2 regions of the Rhizobium sp. NZLR11 genome follow, and region 1 is predicted to be linked to the other one. Evidence: riboswitches for the same ligand, from Rfam matches in the RefSeq annotation. Region 1 holds a riboswitch; the other holds the start of a gene.

What was found. A riboswitch is a leader RNA that binds a small molecule or an ion and turns the genes downstream of it on or off. The one in region 1 is predicted to bind S-adenosylmethionine.
Region 2: it holds a riboswitch for S-adenosylmethionine, as region 1 does, so the genes downstream of both, HJB83_RS29055 (O-succinylhomoserine sulfhydrylase) here and metA (homoserine O-succinyltransferase) in region 1, are expected to answer to the same signal.

Annotation. Positions count from the first base shown of each region.
Region 1 covers NZ_JABDWD010000006.1:199,497-209,477, forward strand. Annotated here, with positions in the region: gene HJB83_RS12975 (MDR family MFS transporter) at 1-727, opposite strand, end outside; gene HJB83_RS12980 (MarR family winged helix-turn-helix transcriptional regulator) at 843-1,367, shown strand; gene HJB83_RS12985 (thiamine diphosphokinase) at 1,490-2,146, shown strand; gene HJB83_RS12990 (ABC-F family ATP-binding cassette domain-containing protein) at 2,150-3,970, shown strand; gene HJB83_RS12995 (hypothetical protein) at 4,090-4,719, shown strand; gene HJB83_RS13000 (ABC transporter ATP-binding protein/permease) at 4,768-6,630, opposite strand; SAM riboswitch at 6,785-6,862, shown strand; gene metA (homoserine O-succinyltransferase) at 6,913-7,836, shown strand; gene HJB83_RS13010 (aldose epimerase family protein) at 7,999-9,021, shown strand; gene HJB83_RS13015 (GntR family transcriptional regulator) at 9,271-9,981, shown strand, end outside.
Region 2 covers NZ_JABDWD010000024.1:22,851-32,831, forward strand. Annotated here, with positions in the region: gene HJB83_RS29045 (Hsp33 family molecular chaperone) at 1-526, shown strand, start outside; gene apaG (Co2+/Mg2+ efflux protein ApaG) at 673-1,065, opposite strand; gene HJB83_RS29055 (O-succinylhomoserine sulfhydrylase) at 1,331-2,515, opposite strand; SAM riboswitch at 2,559-2,637, opposite strand; gene HJB83_RS29060 (2'-deoxycytidine 5'-triphosphate deaminase) at 2,711-3,805, shown strand; tRNA gene HJB83_RS29065 (tRNA-Gly) at 3,864-3,937, shown strand; gene HJB83_RS29070 (hypothetical protein) at 3,966-4,244, opposite strand; gene HJB83_RS29075 (hypothetical protein) at 4,303-4,605, opposite strand; gene HJB83_RS29080 (VOC family protein) at 4,604-4,987, shown strand; gene HJB83_RS29085 (methyl-accepting chemotaxis protein) at 5,380-7,374, opposite strand; gene HJB83_RS29090 (transporter substrate-binding domain-containing protein) at 7,914-8,789, shown strand; gene HJB83_RS29095 (tellurite resistance TerB family protein) at 8,816-9,229, opposite strand; gene HJB83_RS29100 (thermonuclease family protein) at 9,311-9,981, opposite strand, start outside.

The DNA of each region.
Region 1 (9,981 bases):
AGGCGATGATGACGATGCTCTGTGGCGAGACCAATGCGCCGAAGAGTTCGCTGCTGTCGGTGGCAAGCACGATGCTGGTCGTCGTCAGGGCGAGAAGCAGCGCACCGGCATAATCGATCTTGGGCCGGCGATGCGGTTTGCGATAGGGCAGCATCACGGCAAGGCCGGCAAGTGCGATTAAGCCGATCGGCACGTTGACGAGGAAAATCGAGCGCCAGCCGAAAAGGTCGCTCATCGTGCCGCCAAGCACCGGTCCGATCGCACCTGACGCCATCAACACGAGGCTGGAATAGCTTTGGTAGCGGGCCCGCTCGCGCGGCTCGAACAGATCGGCATTGACGGAGAAGATCGACACCATGATGCCGCCGCCGCCAAGGCCCTGTAGCACGCGGGCGGCGATCAGCGTGTTCATGGAGACCGCAAGGCCGCAGACCGCCGAGCCGACAGTGAAGATCATGATCGCCGTCATCATCACGTATTTGCGCCCGAAGAGATCGCCAAGCTTGCCATAAACCGGCATGACGGCGCTCAGCGACAGCAGATAGGCCGAGCCGATCCAGCCGAAGCGCTCCAGATGGCCGAACTCGCCGACGATCGTTGGCAGCGCCGTGGAAACGATCTGATTATCTAGTGTCGCCATGAACATGGCCGTCATCAGGAAGAAGAAGAGGATGAGCCGGCGACGAGGATCCGTCACGAGCGGCGCAGGCGCGAGTTGCATATCCATGGAGCATCATTCCGGGTTGGGTAGATTTTTATGTGCTAACAGCATGTATTTGTCAATGGCACATTAATGACATCGGCATATTCAAATTCCGCCGCGGCTCTGTTATGGTCCCGGCATGAACGAAGTGCTGACCAAGACCATTTCCACCGAGCCAGAGCCGGTTGAGGAAAACGTGCCTCGCATCGGCCGGAGCATGGGGCGCATGCGGTTGATGACCGGGCGGCGATTGATCGGCCGGCTGGCGATCCAGAGTGCTGCACCGGGCCTTGAACTTTCGCATCTCGACGTGCTCGATGCGGTGCGGAGGGCAAAGCCTGCCGGCGAGGTCACCGTCGGCATGATCGCGGAGATGCTGCGCATCGATCCGTCACGGGCTAGCCGGGTGGTGGCCGACATGGTCGGGCGGAACGTGCTGCGCCGCGAAGCTTCGCAGGCCGATGCGCGACGGATTGTCGTTGTCATGACCGAGGTCGGCCAGAATCTGCTGGCCGAGATCGTCGCGCAGAAACTCGCGATCATCTCCGAGATCGTCTCCGACTGGCCTGAGCAGGATGTCGCTCGTTTCGCAATGCTTTTCGAGCGTTTCATCGGCGGTTACGAGGCGGTCTTCCGGTCGCGCGACAAGGATACGCCGGGCTAGAGCATGATGCCGAAAAGTGTGTGCGGTTTTCGGGCGACATCCTGTTCTAGTGGCGCTCGAAGGGAAATGGCGCCGATCCGCCGGCGCCCCTTCCCCTCGACCCCCGGTTTGCGCTAAGGGCAATGCCCATGAGCCCATCCACCTTCACCATTCTCCTCGGCGGCGAACTCAGCCTGACGGAGCGCCTGCGCCAAGCCATCGGCGGCAGCCGTTCCATCGCGGCCGATGGCGGCATGCGGCATGCGGTGGCACTCGGTATCGAGCCGGAGCTCTGGGTCGGCGATTTCGATTCGACGCCTGATGATCTCGAGGGTGCCTTTCCCGATGTGCCGAAACAGCCCTATCCCGCGGCAAAGGCGGCGACGGATGGCGAAATCGCCGTGTCGGAAGCGATCGCGCGGGGTGCGCGGCGGCTGATTCTGGCCGGTGCGCTTGGCGGCGAACGCTCGGACCACGCGCTTCAGCATCTGCTGTCGGCCGTCAGTCTGGCGGAGGAGGGTTTCGACGTGCTGCTGACCTCGGGCAAGGAAGAGGCTGTGCCGCTGCTTGCCGGGACGGTCGAGCTGGATCTTCCCAAGGGCAGCCTGTTTTCCGTGCTCGGGTTCAGCGAGCTGACCGGGCTTTCCATCGAGAATGCGCGTTATCCGCTGGCCGATTTCCATCTGCCTTTCGGCTCGTCGCGCACCATTTCCAATGTTGCGGAAAGCAAGATTCGCTTTTCGCTCCGCAGCGGCCGGGCGATCGTGCTCGCCAGGCCCTATGATCTTTCCGGAGTCTGATTTTTGGCCCCTCCCATTCTGAAACTCGACGATATCTTCCTGAGCTTCGGCGGCGCACCGCTGCTGGCGGGTGCTAGCCTGCAGATCGAGCCCGGGGACAAAATCTGCCTGGTCGGGCGCAACGGCTCGGGAAAATCGACGCTGCTGAAGATCGCCGCCGGCCTGGTCGAGGCGCAGTCTGGCGAAGTCTTCCGTCATCCTTCCTCGACGGTGCGCTATCTCGAACAGGCGCCGGATTTTGCCGGCTTCAACACCGTCCAGGCCTATGCCGAAGCCGGTCTCGGGCCGGGCGACGACCCTTATCGCGTCACCTATCTGCTGTCGCATCTCGGGCTGACCGGCGAGGAACATCCGAGCATGCTGTCCGGCGGCGAATCGCGCCGGGCCGCCCTTGCCCGCGTGCTGGCGCCGGAGCCCGATATTCTCCTGCTCGACGAGCCGACCAACCATCTCGACCTGCCGACCATCGAATGGCTGGAAGGCGAGTTGCAGAAGACGCGCAGCGCCCTGGTGCTGATCTCGCACGACCGACGTTTTCTCGAAAAGGTCTCGACGGCAACCGTCTGGCTCGACCGCGGCACCTCGCGCCGGCTCGACAGGGGATTTTCGCATTTCGAGGCCTGGCGCGACCAGGTGCTGGAGGCCGAGGAGCTGGAGCAGCATAAACTCGGCAAGGCGATCGAGCGCGAGGAGCACTGGCTGCGTTATGGAGTCACGGCGCGGCGCAAGCGCAACATGCGCCGCCTCGGCGAGTTGCAGACGATGCGCTCGAATTATCGCGGCCATAAGGGGCCGCAGGGCTCGGTGCAGGCGACGGCTTCGGACGCGCAGGAATCCGGCAAGCTGGTGATCGAAGCTCACAAGATCACCAAAAGCTTCGGCGACCGGGCAATCGTCACGCCCTTCTCGATCCGCGTGCACCGCGGCGATTGCATCGGTCTGGTTGGGCCGAATGGTGCCGGCAAGACGACGCTCTTGAAGATGTTGACAGGTCAGCTTTCCCCGGATAGCGGCACGATTAAGCTCGGCACCAATCTGGAGATCGCCACACTCGACCAGAAACGCGAGGATCTCGATCCCGAGGATACGCTCGCCAACTACCTGACGGATGGGCGCGGCGAAAACCTGCTCGTCAACGGCGAACAGCGTCATGTCACCGGCTACATGAAGGAGTTCCTGTTCCAGCCGGAACAGGCGCGGACCCCGATCAGAAGCCTTTCCGGCGGCGAGCGCGCCCGGCTGATGCTGGCGCGGATTCTCTCGCGCCCTACGAACCTGTTGATCCTCGACGAACCGACCAACGATCTCGATATCGAGACGCTCGACCTGCTGCAGGAAATCGTCGCCGGTTTTCCCGGCACCGTCATTCTCGTCAGCCATGACCGCGATTTCCTCGACCGCACCGTGACCTCGACGATCGCACCTGCCATGGCGGACGCACCTGACGGCCGCTGGATCGAATATGCCGGCGGCTATTCGGACATGCTTGCGCAGCGCAAGGGCGCAATCGAGGAGCGCAGGCGGGCCGAGAAGGCGGCGGAGAGGCCGAAGACCCAGGAGGCAGCGTCTTCTGCTGGAAGTTCGAGGGGCAAGCTTTCCTTCAAGCAGAAATTCGCGCTGGAAAACCTGCCGAAGGACATGGCGAAAGCCGAAGCCGAGATCGCCAAGCGCGAACAGGTGATGGCCGATCCCAATCTTTTCACGCGCGATCCCGCAGCTTTCAACCGGCTTGCCGTCGAGATGGAAAAACTACGCGCCGGCCTGATGAAAATGGAGGAGGAGTGGCTGGAGCTCGAAATGCTGCGCGAAGAGCTGGAAGGCTGAGGCTTCGCAAACTCGCAGTCTCACCTTTCCTTGATTGGCCAGTGTATCGACGCGCGGCATAGAGTGTCGCCCGGCAGCTGGGGATAGCGCCGATAGCAATGGCGACAAGGAAAAGTCATATGTCTCGCAAGGCCTATTCCAAGATTTTCACAGCACTTGCCGCCGGCGGTCTTGTCGCGATTGCGCTATCGCAGGCCGCACAGGCGCAGGATGGCAACCGCGTTCGCGTTCGTGGCACCATCGAAAGCCTCAGTGGCGATAGTCTCGTCGTCAAGACGCGCGAAGGCAGCGATGCGATAATTACGCTGAAAGCCGGCTGGAAAGTCGGCGGTATCAAAAAAGCCTCGGTCGAGGATATCAAGCCCGGCGATTTCGTCGGGGTCGCCTCGTTTCCGAAGGGCGCCGGCCCTGACGGGGCGATCGAGGTACTAATCTTTCCGGCGTCGATGAAGGGGACCGGCGAGGGCAACCGTCCCTGGGATGCTCAGCCGAACAGCCAGATGACCAATGCGACCGTCAGCAATGCCGTCAAATCCGTCGACGGCCACACGATCACCCTGACCTATCAAAGCAAGGAAAAAACCATCACGATTGCCGACGGCACGCCGATCGTGACCTTGGCGCCGGCGACCAAGGACGATCTGAAGGCCGGCGCCAGCGTCATCGTCACCGGCGAGAAGGCGGCAGACGGCAGCATCTCGGCCAGCCAGGTGGCCGTCGGCCTGAATGGCATCACGCCGCCGATGTGACCAGCGTGAAATTCAAAGTGATATAGTGTCTATCGGACGCACGGCGCTCTACAGCGCCGGCGCGGGCATGGCGGCAGCGCCGGTACTGGCGCTGGTGCCGGTCTGAGCGAATTGCTGTTGCTGCTGCGGTTCCTCAGATCTTGCCGGCAGCGCCTGCAGATGCAGCACGCGCGGCTTGAGCGCCTCGAGATAGGCCTCGGAGCGGCCGATGTAAATCATGCCGCTTTCCGGCATGGAGGTCAGCAGTTTGGCCATCATCTCCTGCCATTCCGGCTCCATGCCTTCCAGCACTTCGTCGAAGATGATCCAGCGCGGGCGCACAAGAAGCAGACGGGCAAAGCCGATCGCCTTCTGTTCATCGCTGTCGAGCAGCTTGTCCCAACGGGCGCGGGTATCGAGCCTTGCGATCAGCGAATGCAGGCCGGCTCTGTCGAGGGCCGTCTCGACAGCGGCTCGCTCGTAGGCATCAGGACTTGCGGGAAAGGCCAGCGCCTCGCGCAGCGTGCCGCCGGGAACATAAGCGATCTGCGGGACGAACAGCATGTCGTCGATCGGCGGCAGGCCCATCGTGCCGCTGCCGCACGGCCAGAGGCCGGCCATCGCCTGGAAGAGTAGCTTGCGGTTGACGCTGTGATCGCCGTTGATCATGATTTTTTCGCCGGCCTTGATCACGACATCGGTTTCACGCAGGCGGAAACCGCCGCATTCGTCGATCTCTTCACCGATCTTGGCAACGATCACCACATCCTTCAACGTCAGCGTGTCGGGCGCGGTGTTTTCATAGGCGATGCCGTCCTTCTGGGCGAATTCCTCCTCCATGTCGAGCAGCGCCTGGCGGAAATCGGTGACGCGCATCAGTGTCGCGCGCCATTCGGCGATCGGGCCAAAATTGGCGACATACCAGCGCAGCGCCGTGTTGACCTGATTGAAGGCGCCGACCGACATCATCAGCTGGCCGAGGGTGAGGCCGCCGGAGAAATAGGCGGGGGCGGCGACGATGATCGGGATGACGATCACCAGCCAGCCGTAGCCGGCCGAAACCCAGGTGAGGTTGGTATTGGCCATGGCGAGCCGCTTGACGACCCTCAGTACCGAGCTGATATCGGTGTTGATGCGCCGGCGCTCATTCTCCTCGCCGCGGGCAACGGTGATTGCCGGCATGTTCTCGTTGGCGTGCATCAGCGTGAAGCGAAGCTCGGCCTCCTTCGAGAAGCGGTCGGCATTCAGCTTGACCAGTTTGCGGCCGACGACCTGGCTCAGCACCGAGGCGGAGGCGGCGTAGAAAATCGCCGCCCAGACCATGTAGCCGGGAATGGAGAAGCTGTGGCCGCTGATGTGGAAGATGAAGCCGCTGGAAAGCTCCCAGAGCACGCCGATGAAGCTCACCAGAAGAATGGTCGACTGCAGCAGGCCGAGAACGAGCCCTGTCGTGCTTTCGGCGAGGTTGCGGGAATCCTCATGCAGGCGCTGGTCCGGATTGACGCCGATCAGACCGCTCGAAGCAAGCCGCAGTGCCCGCTTGCGCTTCAGCCACTGATCGACGAGGTCGCGCGACAGGCCCTCGCGCATATAGAGCGCGGTCATCTGATTCAGCCATGCCTGCAGCACGTTGAGCAGCAGCAGCGTGCCGGCGATCATCGCGAAGATTTCGAGCTGGTGGAAGAATTCACCGAGATCGCGGCGCTCCAGCGAGTCGTAGAAGGGAGCATTCCACTGATTGAGGATGACCTGGCCGTAGGACGTCAACAGGATGACGAGGATCAGCACGGTCGCCAGAAACAGCACCTTGCCACGCACTTGCGAATTCCAGAATGCGGAGAACATAACCCCGAGGCGATTCGTCAGGCTGAGATCATACCCCACCCTATCGTGCCTTCGGATGCCCGGCCTCCCCTCGATCTTATCTGCCATTACGCTTTTCCAACATCGCCCATGCTTACCATTATTAACATGGTGGCGTTACCGGTCTATCAACAGATTCTATCAGTCATTAAACTGTGATGATGCTTGCATGCATCGCTCCTGCGTGCATTCGGCAGTTGATTCGCGGTCCGACTGGGGCTAATTAAAGCTCCGTGGTGATTTGGCCGGCCGGCTTGCAGCCACGTTAAAAAAGTCGCTAAAGGGCCGCGTGCGGACCGGTAGCGATTTTTTTCGCCGCCGGTTTTTTGTTTTTTTGATCGAGTGACCGCAATGCCCATCAAGATCCCCGATACGCTGCCCGCCTTCGAAACCCTGGTTCAAGAGGGTGTGCGGGTGATGACCGAGACGTTGGCGATCCGTCAGGATATCCGACCGCTGCAGATCGGGCTGCTCAACCTTATGCCGAACAAGATCAAGACCGAACTACAGATAGCCCGACTCGTCGGCGCCTCGCCACTGCAGGTCGAGCTGTCGCTGATCCGCATCGGCGGCCACAAGGCGAAGAACACGTCCGAAGATCATCTGCTCGCCTTCTACCAGACCTGGGAGGAAGTGAAGCACCGCAAGTTCGACGGTTTCATCATCACCGGGGCGCCGATCGAGCTTTTGCCCTATGAAGACGTCACCTATTGGCCGGAAATGCAGCAGATTCTCGACTGGACGGAAACGAACGTGCATTCGACGATGAACGTCTGCTGGGGCGCGATGGCGGCGATCTATCATTTCCACGGTGTTCCGAAATACGAGTTGAAAGAAAAGGCCTTCGGCATCTACCGCCACCGGAACCTGAAGCCATCCTCCATCTATCTCAACGGCTTTTCCGACAATTTCGAGGTGCCAGTGTCGCGTTGGACCGAGGTGCGCCGCGCCGATATCGAGCCATCCGAAAGCCTGGAGATCCTGATGGAATCAGGCGAGATGGGTGTCTGCCTCGTGCACGAAAGGAGGGGGCGGCGGCTCTACATGTTCAATCATGTCGAATATGATTCCACATCGCTTTCCGACGAGTATTTCCGCGACGTCAACGCCGGCGTGCCGATCAAGATGCCGCACAACTACTTCCCGCATAATGATCCGGCGCTGACGCCGCAGAACCGCTGGCGCAGCCATGCGCATCTCCTGTTCGGCAACTGGATCAACGAGATCTACCAGACGACCCCCTTTGATGTGGAGGAGATCGGCACGGACCTCTGAAGCGTCGGACTGCGCCTCGGCCGATGCCGGGGCGTTTCTTCTGATCCGACCGGTTGCGGTTTGGAGCAAATGCGGGCAGGTTCCGCTCCTGAAACCGAAAGCGTTGTGGGTCTTTGTGACGCACAACGCTGAAAAACTTTGAATGAGAATGGACGGTCGATCATGTCGGATAAGTTGGAGCGGGAAGTTTTCGGGCAGACGAAGGCAGGCGAGACCGTCTATCGCGTCGAGATCAAGGGCGGCGGGCTGACGGCCAAGATCATCACCTGGGGCGCGGTCATCCAGGATCTGCGTCTTAAGGGACATGAGGCCCCACTGCAGCTCGGTTTCGACGATTTTGACAGCTACCCGCTCCATTCGGCCTATTTTGGCGCGACGCCGGGCCGCTGCGCCAACCGTGTCGGTGGCGGCGCCTTCACGCTCGACGGCAAGGACTGCCAGCTCGAGCTGAACGAAAATGGCGTCACCCATCTGCATGGCGGCAGCGACAATATCGCCAAACGCAACTGGACGGTCGTCGAGCATGAGGTCGACCGGGTGGTGCTGAAGATTGTCGATCCCGATGGCCGCGCCGGCTATCCCGGCAATTGCACCATCCAGGCAACCTTCTGGGTGCACGGCAACGGCGAACTGTCGGTGATCTATGAATCGACCAGCGACCAGCCGACGCTCGCCAATGTCTGCCAGCACGCCTATTTCAATCTCGACGGCCGTGAAGATGCGCTTGGCCACGACATCATGATCGCTGCCGACCACTATCTGCCGACCGACGAGAAACAGGTGCCGACCGGCGAGATCCGTTCCGTCGAGGGCACGGAATTCGATTTCCGCGAGATGGCGCCGATGAAGCGTTTCGTCGGCAGCGAACAGGCCTTGTACGACCATAATTTTTGCCTGTCCGGCGAGCGCACCGCCAAGCGCAGCGTCGCGCTTGCCCGCAGCCTGTATTCCGGTGTGTCGCTGGAAGTGCGCAGCACCGAGCCGGGCGTGCAGTTCTATGCCGGTTTCAAACTGGATACCGGCGCTCCCGGCATCGGCGGGCGCAAGTACGGCCCGTTTGCTGGCTTCTGCCTGGAGACGCAGGTCTGGCCGGATGCCGTCAATCACCAAGGTTTCCCGAATGCGGTGCTGCGCCCCGGCGAAGTGTTGCGCCAGGAGACGGACTATATCTTCACCAAGAGCTGACGTCTTTTTCAGACGCACGGCTCTATGGACGCACGGTTGTCAAATTCTAAAGCGCGTCGCATCAAATTTGATTCATGCGACGCGCTTTAGTCCTTTGTTTTTATGCATGTCGTTATCCCGGAACCGCTGCGCCCTTCTGGGCGACATGCATCAGTGCTATGAACCTCTCCGGTCTCCGGGGAGGTTTTTTCTTGGCCGGGTGCGATTCCGCCTTGTGGATTGGTTCTAGATAGGTTCTATTGTGTGCTTATGGATAGAACCAGTCTGATAGCGGAACTGAACAACCGCGGCCTGCGTGACGAGGCGTTGTCCGGCCCGCTCTATAAGCGGCTGGCGCAGGCGCTGACCGGCCTTATTCAGGAAGGCCTGCTGAAGCCTGGCACGGCGCTGCCAGGGGAGCGCGACCTTGCCGAGGCCTTGAAGCTCGGCCGTGTCACCGTGCGCACCGCCTATCGCGATCTGATGGCTTCAGGTGCACTGGAATCGCGCCACGGAAGCGGTACCTTCGTATCGAGCAGAGTGGAGCGTATGGAGCAGTCGCTCTGGCGGCTTTCCTCCTTCTCCGCCGACATGCGTTCGCGTGGGCGTCTGCCAGCCGCGCGGATCTTGTCGCGGGCGGTCAATACGCCGTCGCCGGAGGAATCCTTCCTGCTGGGCCTTGGCGGCGACGAGCCGGTGTTGAGGCTTGACCGGCTGCGTCTCGCCGACGGCCTGCCGCTTGCGATCGAACGCGCCGTGGTGCCGATCAAATTCTTAGGCGGCGATCCCGGCGGCGAGGGGTCGCTCTATGATGCGCTGGCGGCCAACGGTCACAAGCCCGTACGTGCGCTGCAGCGGCTGACCGCAGTTACGCTCGATCCGTCCTCAGCGGCGATCCTGAACGTCAAATCAGGCGCGCCGGCGCTGCTGATCGAACGCGTCTCGCGCCTGGAAGACCAGCGCGTCGTTGAGTACACCCGC
Region 2 (9,981 bases), on a different contig from region 1:
GGACATTGCCGGCGTCTACTTCCGCCAGTCGGAGCAGATCCCGACGCGCGTGCGTCTGGCCGCGGCCGAACTCTTCGATCGCGACGATGAAGGCCAGCCACGCCATCGCTGGCGGGCAGGTGGCCTTGTCGCCCAGTTCCTGCCGGAAGCGCCGGAGCGCATGCGTCAACCGGATCTCCACGGCGGCGACGGCGACACCGGCAGCCGCCCGCATAGCGAGGACGATTCCTGGGCCGAAGCGCGTTCGCTGGTCGAGACCATCGATGCGGATGAACTCACCGATCCGCTGGTTGGCACCGAGCGGCTGCTGTTCCGCCTGTTCCACGAGCGCGGCGTGCGCGTCTACGAACCGCGCGCCGTCTTCGATCGCTGCAGCTGTTCGCGTGACAAGATCAAGGGCGTGCTGAAGGGCTTCTCTGCCGAGGAGATCGAGGCCAGCCAGGAAGATGGCGAGATCGCTGTCACCTGCGAATTCTGCTCGACCACCTATCGCTTCGAGCCGGTCGAACTTCAGCCGGCCGAATAGGCTCGGTTGGCCCCTGATATCTGCCCCTCACCCTAACCCTTGCCGGGGTCGAGCCACCGGTCTCGACCCCGGTCGATGCCGGCAGGCGGATGAGGGGCCGGTGTCGGCAATCTATCAAGCGGGCAAAATGATTTCGGGCCGGCCTGTCAGTTGAGCACGCGCAACAACCCCGGTGAATCCAGCGAGAAGGCGGGAATGTCGACATCGAAGGTGTCGCCTTCGTCCGTTTCCATCTGGTAATGGCCGAACATCAGCCCGGAGGGGGTGTCGAGTGGGCAGCCGGAGGAATATTCGTAGGTGTCGCCGGGGCTGAGCCGCGGCTGTTCGCCGACGACGCCCGGACCGGTGACCTCGTCCACCTGTCCATTCTGGTCGGTGATATTCCAATAGCGATTGACCAGGCGAACGGCGATGCCGGAATTGTTGCTGATGACAATCCGATAGCCCCAGACATAGCGATCGTCGTCCGGATCGGATTGCTCCTCCAGATAGAATGGTTCGACGACGACTTCGATATCTTTTGTGAGGGCGCGATACATGCCTTGCACCTTAGTCAAGATATGTTACCCGTATCTTATAAGAGGCCCTGCCCGTCAAGAAACGGAACGTTGATCGTCACTAAAACGGTCGTGATCGAAGTGTTTCGATCGTTAAGCCTAATTGTCGGTGTCAATTCCACTTCCGAACGCCGGCGCGACCGAGCTTGTTCCCCCGGCCTCAACCTGCTGAGGTCCGGCGAGCCGAACGCCGGTGAGGTCTGGCGAGCCGAACCCCAAGCGAGGTCCGGCCGCCAATATCCCTGGATCAGGCCGAGACCTTGGCAAGCGCCTTGGCGAAATCCTCGATCAGGTCGTCGGTATCCTCGATGCCGGCCGAAAGGCGGACCGTACCCGGGGAAATGCCGAGTTCGGCGCGCGCCTCCTCCGACAGGTTCTTGTGGGTGGTGGTTGCCGGATGGGTGATCAGGCTCTTGCTGTCGCCGAGATTGTTGGAAATCTTGATGATATCGAGCGCGTTCTGCAGCGCGAAGGCGGCTTCCTTGCCGCCCTTCAGCTCGAAGGCGACGAGGGTCGAGCCGCCGGTCATCTGCTTGGCGATGATATCGGCCTGCGGATGGTCCTTGCGGCCGGGATAGATCACCTTGGCGACCTTGCTTTGCTCGGCCAGAAAATCGGCGATCTTCGCCGCATTCTCAGTCTGCTGCTTCACGCGCAGCGGCAGCGTCTCGATGCCCTTCAGCAGCGTCCAGGCGTTGAACGGCGACATGGCCGGGCCGGTGTGGCGGAAGTAGTCGTGCAGATTCTCGTCGATCCAGTCCTTGTCGGCCAGCACCACGCCGCCGAGGCAGCGGCCCTGGCCGTCAATATGTTTGGTGGCGGAATAGACGACGATATGGGCGCCGAGCTCCAACGGCTTCTGGAAAAGCGGCGTGGCGAAGACGTTGTCGACGATAACCTTGGCGCCGATCTGGTTGGCGAGCTTGGCAACACCTGAGATATCGACCACTTCGAGCGTCGGGTTGGTCGGGCTTTCCAGGAAGAACACCTTGGTGTTCGGCCGGATTGCCTTTTCCCAATTTGCAAGATCCCGGCCGTCGACCAGCGTGCACTCGATGCCGTATTTCGGCGCCAATGTCTCGACAACCCAGCGGCAGGAACCGAACAGCGCGCGCGCCGCGACGATATGGTCGCCTGATTTGACCTGGCAGAGCACCGCCGCGGTGACGGCCGCCATGCCGGAGGCGGTGGCGCGGGCGTCTTCCGCGCCTTCGAGCATGCACATCCGCTTTTCGAACATGTCGTTGGTCGGGCTGCCGTAGCGGGCGTAGATGTAGCCTTCCGTCTCGCCCTTGAAGCGGGCTTCGGCCGCCTCCGACGTGTCATAGACGAAACCCTGCGTGAGATAGATTGCTTCGGACGTCTCGCCATATTGCGAACGCAAGGTTCCGCCGTGGACGAGTTGGGTTGCCGGGCGCCAGGTCTTGCTCATGCCATCACCTTCACATAACAAAAAAACCGGTCGCAAAAGCAGACCGGTTTTCAACCCGGTCTTTTTAGCCACTTGTTTAACGTGGCTGCAAGCCGACCGGCCAAATCACCACGGGATAATTCTGCAATACTGCTGTTAGCTGCTTGCGTCAATTCCCCGAGTTTGGTTTTGTCGGCGGCAAATGATGGATGAGGCATGATGGCTCGTGAAACGGGAATTCTGGCGGACGGCGCGATATCAGCGCTGTTTGAAACGGGTCGTCTGATCTCCGAACGGGAGCTGGACCGCGACCAGATCCAGCCGGCAAGCCTCGATTTGCGCCTGGGCGCCAAGGCTATTCGCGTGCGCGCCAGCTTCATGCCCGGCCCCTCGCATCTGGTGGCCGACAAGCTCGACCGGCTGAGCCTGCATGTGGTCGACCTTTCCGAAGGCGCGGTGCTCGAAACCGGCTGCGTCTACATCGTGCCGCTGATGGAGAGCTTAGCGCTGCCGGCCGACATGTCGGCCTCGGCCAATCCGAAGAGCTCGACCGGCCGGCTCGATATCTTCACCCGCGTCATCACCGACTATGCCCAGGAGTTCGACAAGATCCCGGCCGGTTATTCCGGACCGCTCTATCTGGAAATCAGCCCGCGCACCTTCCCGATCGTCGTACGCCGCGGCTCGCGCCTGTCGCAGATCCGCTTCCGCGTCGGCCATGCTTTGCTCAGCGAGCCGGAGCTGTTGAAGCTGCATGAAAGCGAGACGCTGGTCGCCAGCAAGCAGCCGAATGTGTCCGGCAGCGGCATCGCTCTGTCGATCGACCTCGCCGGAGACGAAGACGGCCTGATCGGCTATCGCGGCAAACACCACACCGCCGTCGTCGATGTCGACAAGAAAGCCCAGCACGACATCTACGATTTCTGGGAACCGCTCTATAGCCGCGGCCGCAACGAACTGATCCTCGATCCCGACGAGTTCTATATCCTCGTCTCGCGCGAGGCCGTGCATGTGCCGCCGGATTATGCCGCCGAAATGACCCCGTTCGACCCCTTGGTCGGCGAATTCCGCGTCCATTATGCCGGCTTCTTCGATCCGGGCTTCGGCCATGCGCCGGCCGGCGGCCGCGGCAGCCGCGCCGTGCTCGAAGTGCGCAGCCACGAAGTGCCCTTCATCCTCGAAGACGGCCAGATCGTTGGCCGCCTGGTCTACGAACACATGCAGGAAAAGCCGACCAGCCTCTACGGCTCCGGCCTCGGCTCCAACTACCAGGCCCAAGGCCTCAAACTCTCGAAGCACTTCCGCATCTGAGACTTCCCGGCTGCCGCGACTTGACAGCGGCCCCCATCTGTTGGAAATCTCAGCTATCGCGGGTGTAGCTCAATGGTAGAGCAGCAGCTTCCCAAGCTGAATACGAGGGTTCGATTCCCTTCACCCGCTCCAGCTTCCCGCACGCGAAGCCGACCAACACCTAATCCCCAAAGAACCGGATAGGCTTATATCGGCGGTGCGCGATGATCAGGCTCCGGTCGGGCTGGATGATGTAGGTTTCCTCCACCTGCTGGCCGTACTGGTCGATGAAATCATGCGGAAAGGCCGAGCCGATGGGTGATTTGGTGAGCTTGGTGCGCGGCTGACCGTTATAGGTGATGCTGCCCGGGATCGGCTCCATGCCGGGGCCGCTATAGCTAGCGGTGCTGCAACCGGTGAGAATGAGGGTGCCGATGAGGCCGATGAGTGCGGGTTTCATGTCGATCCCTTCCGATGCCGGCGACGACGCGATCTTACTCTCTATTGGCGCCGGCGCATCACGCAAACGGCATGGCCGGTTTCAATCCTTCGAGAAGCACCGCTTGGAATGGCGTGATCGTGTCAGCGCTTCCATTGCCGAAACCGGCGCCGTCTGCTAGATCGGCAGTGTCGAAAAAGGCAGGATCGGTTGAGGTAAGCCCGATCCCTTCCGCTGGAGCGTCAAGAGCGCTCTGACGAAGCTCTGCTCCGTGGCCCATGGCACGAGAACCCGCGACGTGATCCGCACCAGATGCGGGATCCCGGCGGCGTGCGGAGACGGCAAAAGGCAGTCCCGGGATTTTTTGAACGGAGACTGTCATGCGCCTGAACCATCTCGATTTTCACGTACCCGATATCACTGCGACGGCGGATTTTTTCATCCGCCATTTCGGCCTGACGCTTAAGGATATGCGCGGCCAGAACGGCTTGGCGATCCTTGCGGACGATGCCGGTCTCGAAATCGTCCTCAGTCACGCCATTGCCAAATTCGGCACCGCCGACCAGGTTGAACTGCAGCGCCAGACCTATCATATCGGCTTCATCCTGCCCGAAAGGGCGGATGTCGATAGGGTGCATGCCGGGCTTTTTGCCGCCGGCGCGGCGCTCTCCGGCCCGCCGGCCGCCATGCGCGGTGGCTGGCTGTTTTATTGCACGGCGCCGGGGAATATCCTCGTCGAGGTCGGCTCGCGGCCGGCCCGATAGACGCGGCGAAGGGACATGCCGCGGCTTCGCAATTCCCTCTTCTCCCCAGCGGGGGTCCGAAGGACGGGCGAGACCCGTGGCTCGCCCAGGCTGGTGCCCGTAGGGCGGATGAGGGGGCCGGCGAAGCCGGTCTTTCCTGCGACGTCCATGCAGGCTTCGATGGTGGGATAGATTATGAGGGGAGGGGTTTCCGTGTGTGACCCCCTCATCCGCCTGCCGGCGCCTTCTCCCCGAGGGGAGAAGAGATTTTGCGGCAGCCTCTCTGTTTCTCGCTGACGTCTCGCAGGGTACGTTCAGAACGGGGGCTGAGGAGGGTCAAGAAAGTGGCTCGAACCAAGCAGCTAGGGTGAGGCGCGGCCGGACCGCCGCGCCTCGTGCCGACAATTTGCTGCTCAGAACTCCGTCCAGTCGCCATCCTGGCTTTTCGGTGTGCTGTTGCCGGCGTTAAAGGCGTTGGCGATTTTTTGGCCGAGGGCGCGGGCCGGCGAGGCGGCCGGGCGGGCTGTGCCTTCCCGTGCGACGCGGATCGGGGCTGCCCGGACGGCCGGGCGCGGGGCGGCGCGTGGCGCTGCGGCGGCAATAGGCGCACTGGCGGCAAAGCCGCCGGTGCCTGTCAGCCTGAACTGGCCGAGCAGGTTGTTCAGCGCTGTCGCTTCCGTGGCGAGGCTGTGGCTGGCGGCCGTCGACTGCTCGACCATCGCCGCATTCTGCTGCGTGCCCTGATCCATGGTGTTGACGGCGGTGTTGATCTCCTGCAGCCCGATCGACTGTTCGCGCGAGGCTTCGGCGATGGCGTGGACGTGCTGGTTGATTTCCTGCACCTCCTGGACGATCGAATCGAGCGCCTTGCCGGTTTCGCCGACCAGCGAAACGCCGGTCTGCACATGCGTGCCGGAGTTGGTGATCAAGCCCTTGATTTCCTTTGCCGCCTTGGCGGAGCGTTGGGCGAGTTCGCGCACTTCCTGGGCAACGACCGCAAAACCCTTGCCGGCGTCGCCGGCACGCGCAGCTTCGACGCCGGCGTTCAAGGCCAGAAGGTTGGTCTGGAAGGCGATGTCGTCGATGACGCCGATGATGTTGGAGATTTCACCCGAGGATTTTTCGATCTGCTGCATGGCGGAGACCGCCTTGCGGACGATGTCGCCGGATTTTTCGGCGCCGAGGCGGGTGCGGGCGACGAGTTGGCTCGCCTCCTCGGCACGCTTGGCGGCGTCGCGCACCGTCGTGGTGATCTCCTCCAGCGCCGCCGCCGTCTCTTCGACGGAGGCCGACTGTTGTTCCGTCCGCCTGGAAAGCTCGTCTGCGGAAGACCGGATCTCGTTGGCGCCGGCGCCGATCGCCCGGGCGTTGGCGCCGACCGTATGCAGAGTTTCGTTGAGCTTCTCGACCGAGTTGTTGAAATCCTCGCGCAGCGCATCGAGATGCGCGACGAAGGGCTGGTCGATATGCGAGGCGAGATCGCCGGCGGCAAGACGGCGCAGGCCGTCGCCGAGCGCGGTAACTGCGCCTTCGAGTTCGGATGCTTCACGGGTTTTCTGCGCGTCGCGTTCACGCCGCTCGCCGTCACTGAGGTTGCGGTCGGCTTCGGCCCGCGCCTCGATCCGCCCGCGCTCGATCGCATTGTCGCGGAAGATCGACACGGCCTTTGCCATCTGGCCGACTTCGTCGCCGCGGTCGAGCCCGCTGACCTCGCTTGTGGTATCGCCTTCGGCAAGCCGAGTCATGCGCAGGCGCAACTGCGTCATCGGGCCGGCAATGCCCATCTGGGCGACGACGACGCTGAAGCCGACGGCGAGCAGCACGGCAATGCCGATCAGAACGAGACAGAAGACGATCCGCCCGTTGACCGAGGCCGAAAGCGCGTCGCCGCCGTCCTTGAGCATCGCCATCATCGCATCATTGTTGGCGATCATCTTCGGGGTCAGCGCATTGAGCTTGGCATTGATCAGGGCAACATTCGCCAGCGCCCCGGCGCTGTCCTTGGCTTTGCTCTGTTCGATGATCTTGTTCGCCAGCGTTTCGATCTCATCGATGCCGGCCTGGATGTCATCGATCGCCGCTTTGCGGCTGGGAACCAGCGCCAGCGCATCTTTCATCCGGTCACGGGCCTGCGGCAGCTTGCTCGGTGTGGCGAGCGCTGTGGCGAATGCCGGCGTATCGGGCTTCATCTCGGCCAGCAGGGTTACCTGCAGCACCGAGGCCACCACCGAGGCGCTGGCGCGCGCGCTCTGCATCGAGGCCAGCGCTTCATGATCGATGAAGGCGCTGTAGGCGGCATCCGCACGGCGGAACTCGGCAATGACATAGATCAGTCCGGCCATCGTGATCAGCCCCAAGAGCGCCACGACCGATATGATTTTCGTGCGGATTTTCAGATGCTTCAACATGGAAATGTCACCCGGTTGACCGGGCGTCGCACGCCCGGTGCTTTGAAATCAATTGTTGCAAACGGAGCGCCGCGTAAGTGCCGCGGCTCAGGAATTATGGCGGGGTTGACGCATGCATCATGCAATCGGCCGGCGGGTCCGTGTCGTCGCCACAAATAGAGGCGATATTCTTTAATTCCGCGCTAACGGCGGGGCGGCATACCCACGATTTTTAGCGCCCGAATTATCGTCTTCAATGCGTTGCCATGGCTGCCCGATCTGCGCTGATGGCTGCCCCTCACCCTAACCCTCTCCCCGTAAACGGGGCGAGGGGACATCCCACGCGAGGCGTCGGCGAGGTCGCGGCATATCCCCTTCGCCCCGCAAACGGGGGTCCGAAGGACGGGCCGAGACCCGTGGCTCGACCCCGGTCGGTGCCGGCAGGCGGATGAGGGGCGGATGCGGCACGATCCGTCGCATGCATATTCCCCGTCCCGCATGACTCTGCTACATCTCGCCGACACCGCACGCTTCGCGCTTAACCCGAGACCAAGATCACGATGATGCAATCCAAGTTGGCATCCCTGGCTGTGAAGGGTTTTCTCGTATTCGGGCTGTTTCTGCGCGTGCTGTTTTCGGGTTTTGCCGCATCCGCTCAGCAGGCTGCACCCTCGCTGCCGCTGCTTTTCGATGCCCGCGAACGTCTGGCGAGGCCCGATCTCTCCTCGCTGGTCCGCTTGCGTTTCCTGACCTCGGTCGATTTCCCGCCGTTCAATTTTACCGATCAGAACGGCAAGCTTTCCGGTTTCAACGTCGATCTCGCCCGCGAGATCTGCAGCGAGCTGGAGATTTCAGACAAGTGCCAGATCCAGGCGATCCCTTTCGCCGATCTGAAGGATGCGCTCGCCGCCTCGCAGGGCGATGCCGTCATCGCCGGTCTTGCCGTGACGCCTGAATTGCGCCGGCAATTCGTCTTCTCCCGGCCCTATCTGATGCTGCCGGCGCGCTTCGTGCGCAATCTCGCCGTACCGCTCGACGGCAAAACGGCGGCCGCGCTTTCGGCTCACCCGGTCGGTGTGGTCAAGGGCACGGTGCACGAGGCGATGCTGGCCGCCTTCTTTCCCGCGATCAAGGCGCGGACCTTCGACACCAAGGACGCCCTGCTTGCTGCGCTTAGGGAGCGCAAGGTCGATGCCGCCTTCGCCGATGCGCTGCAGCTTTCCTTCTGGGTCTCCTCGCCGGCCTCGGCCAAATGCTGCGCACTGTTCGACGGCCCCTATCTCTCCGAGCATTTCCTCGGCGAGGGCATGACGATCATGCTGCGGCAGAAGGACAGCGTGCTGACGTCAGCCATCGACCACGCGCTCGCCACGCTGTCGCGCAACGGCCGTCTGCAGGAAATCTATCTGCGCTATTTTCCCTACGGGCTCTACTGACATGCATAAAAACAAAGACTTAAGGATCAGCTCTTGCGGAAACGGGCTATCGCACTGCGCTCGATCGCCGCGCAGGTCAGCTTGTCGAGGCCGAGCCGGTCGCGCAGCAGGCTGAGCAACCGCAGTTCTTCCGCCTTGACCGAAAGATCGGCGGAAGCCACCTCGACGGCCAGCGCATAGGCGGTGTCGTAGAGCTTGACGGGCAGGGTGTCGCGCACGGTTTCGAGAACGACGTCGAGGCCCTCAGGTCCGGAAAGCAGCGAGGCGCAGTCGCGCGCCACCGAAATCAGCTTGTCGTCATCGAAATCCCGGAAAACCGGCAGAAATCCGATCAGTTGGCCGATCCTTTCCAGCTCCCTGTCGTTCATCGTGCTGTCGACGGCAGAGGCCATCACCATCACGTAGATCAGCGCATCATGGGCGGAAAGCGGCTTGTTCATCTCTGATTCCTTTTTCGATCAGCGGAGATTAGGAATTGGCAGCCGCCATTACAAGGGATCGGTCCCCGTCATGACCGCCAGTTATCTCCGGCGCGGATCGTCGCCGTAAAGCCCTTTTCCAGCCTGCCTGGCTTTCTCGGCGGCCGATGCAAGCGGCGAACCCGCCGCGACTTCAGCCCAGCCGTTTTCGGCAAGCCATGCGCCGAGATCCTGCGTGCCGAGCCGGCATGCGGTCGTCGCCATTTCCTTCCATTCGGCCGGATCGATATCGCAGGCGATGCTGCGATTGCGCAAAAGTTGGCGCAGCGCCGTCTTCGCCATCATGCCGCAGGGCCATTGCCGGCCCGCCGGCCCGCATATCCTGTCGGCCGGCGTCGGCACGACGCCGGCGAGCTGAAGCCTGCGCTCGCCGAAGGACAGCATGCCGGCATTTTCGACCGCCGGCCGCGTCAGCTCCATCGGCTTTTTCGCGGAAGGATTTGCGGCTTGCCCGGCGGCGGTCTCAGCTGGTGGTGCGATATCGGCGGGTTTGGGCGCCGTGCCGTCGGCTGGCCGAGGGGAGGGAGGAGCCGGCGGTTGCGCCGAACGGGCGATCACTTCGGCCCGGTCGTCCGACATCGCAGCCGGTTCGCCGGCTTGCGCGGCGGGATCCACCGAAGTCGCCGTCTCCTCTGCCGACACGCTCTCTTCCCCGGCCGTGCCGCCGCGCAGCCTTGTTTCGCCCGCCATCAGCAGGCCGGCCACCACCGCCA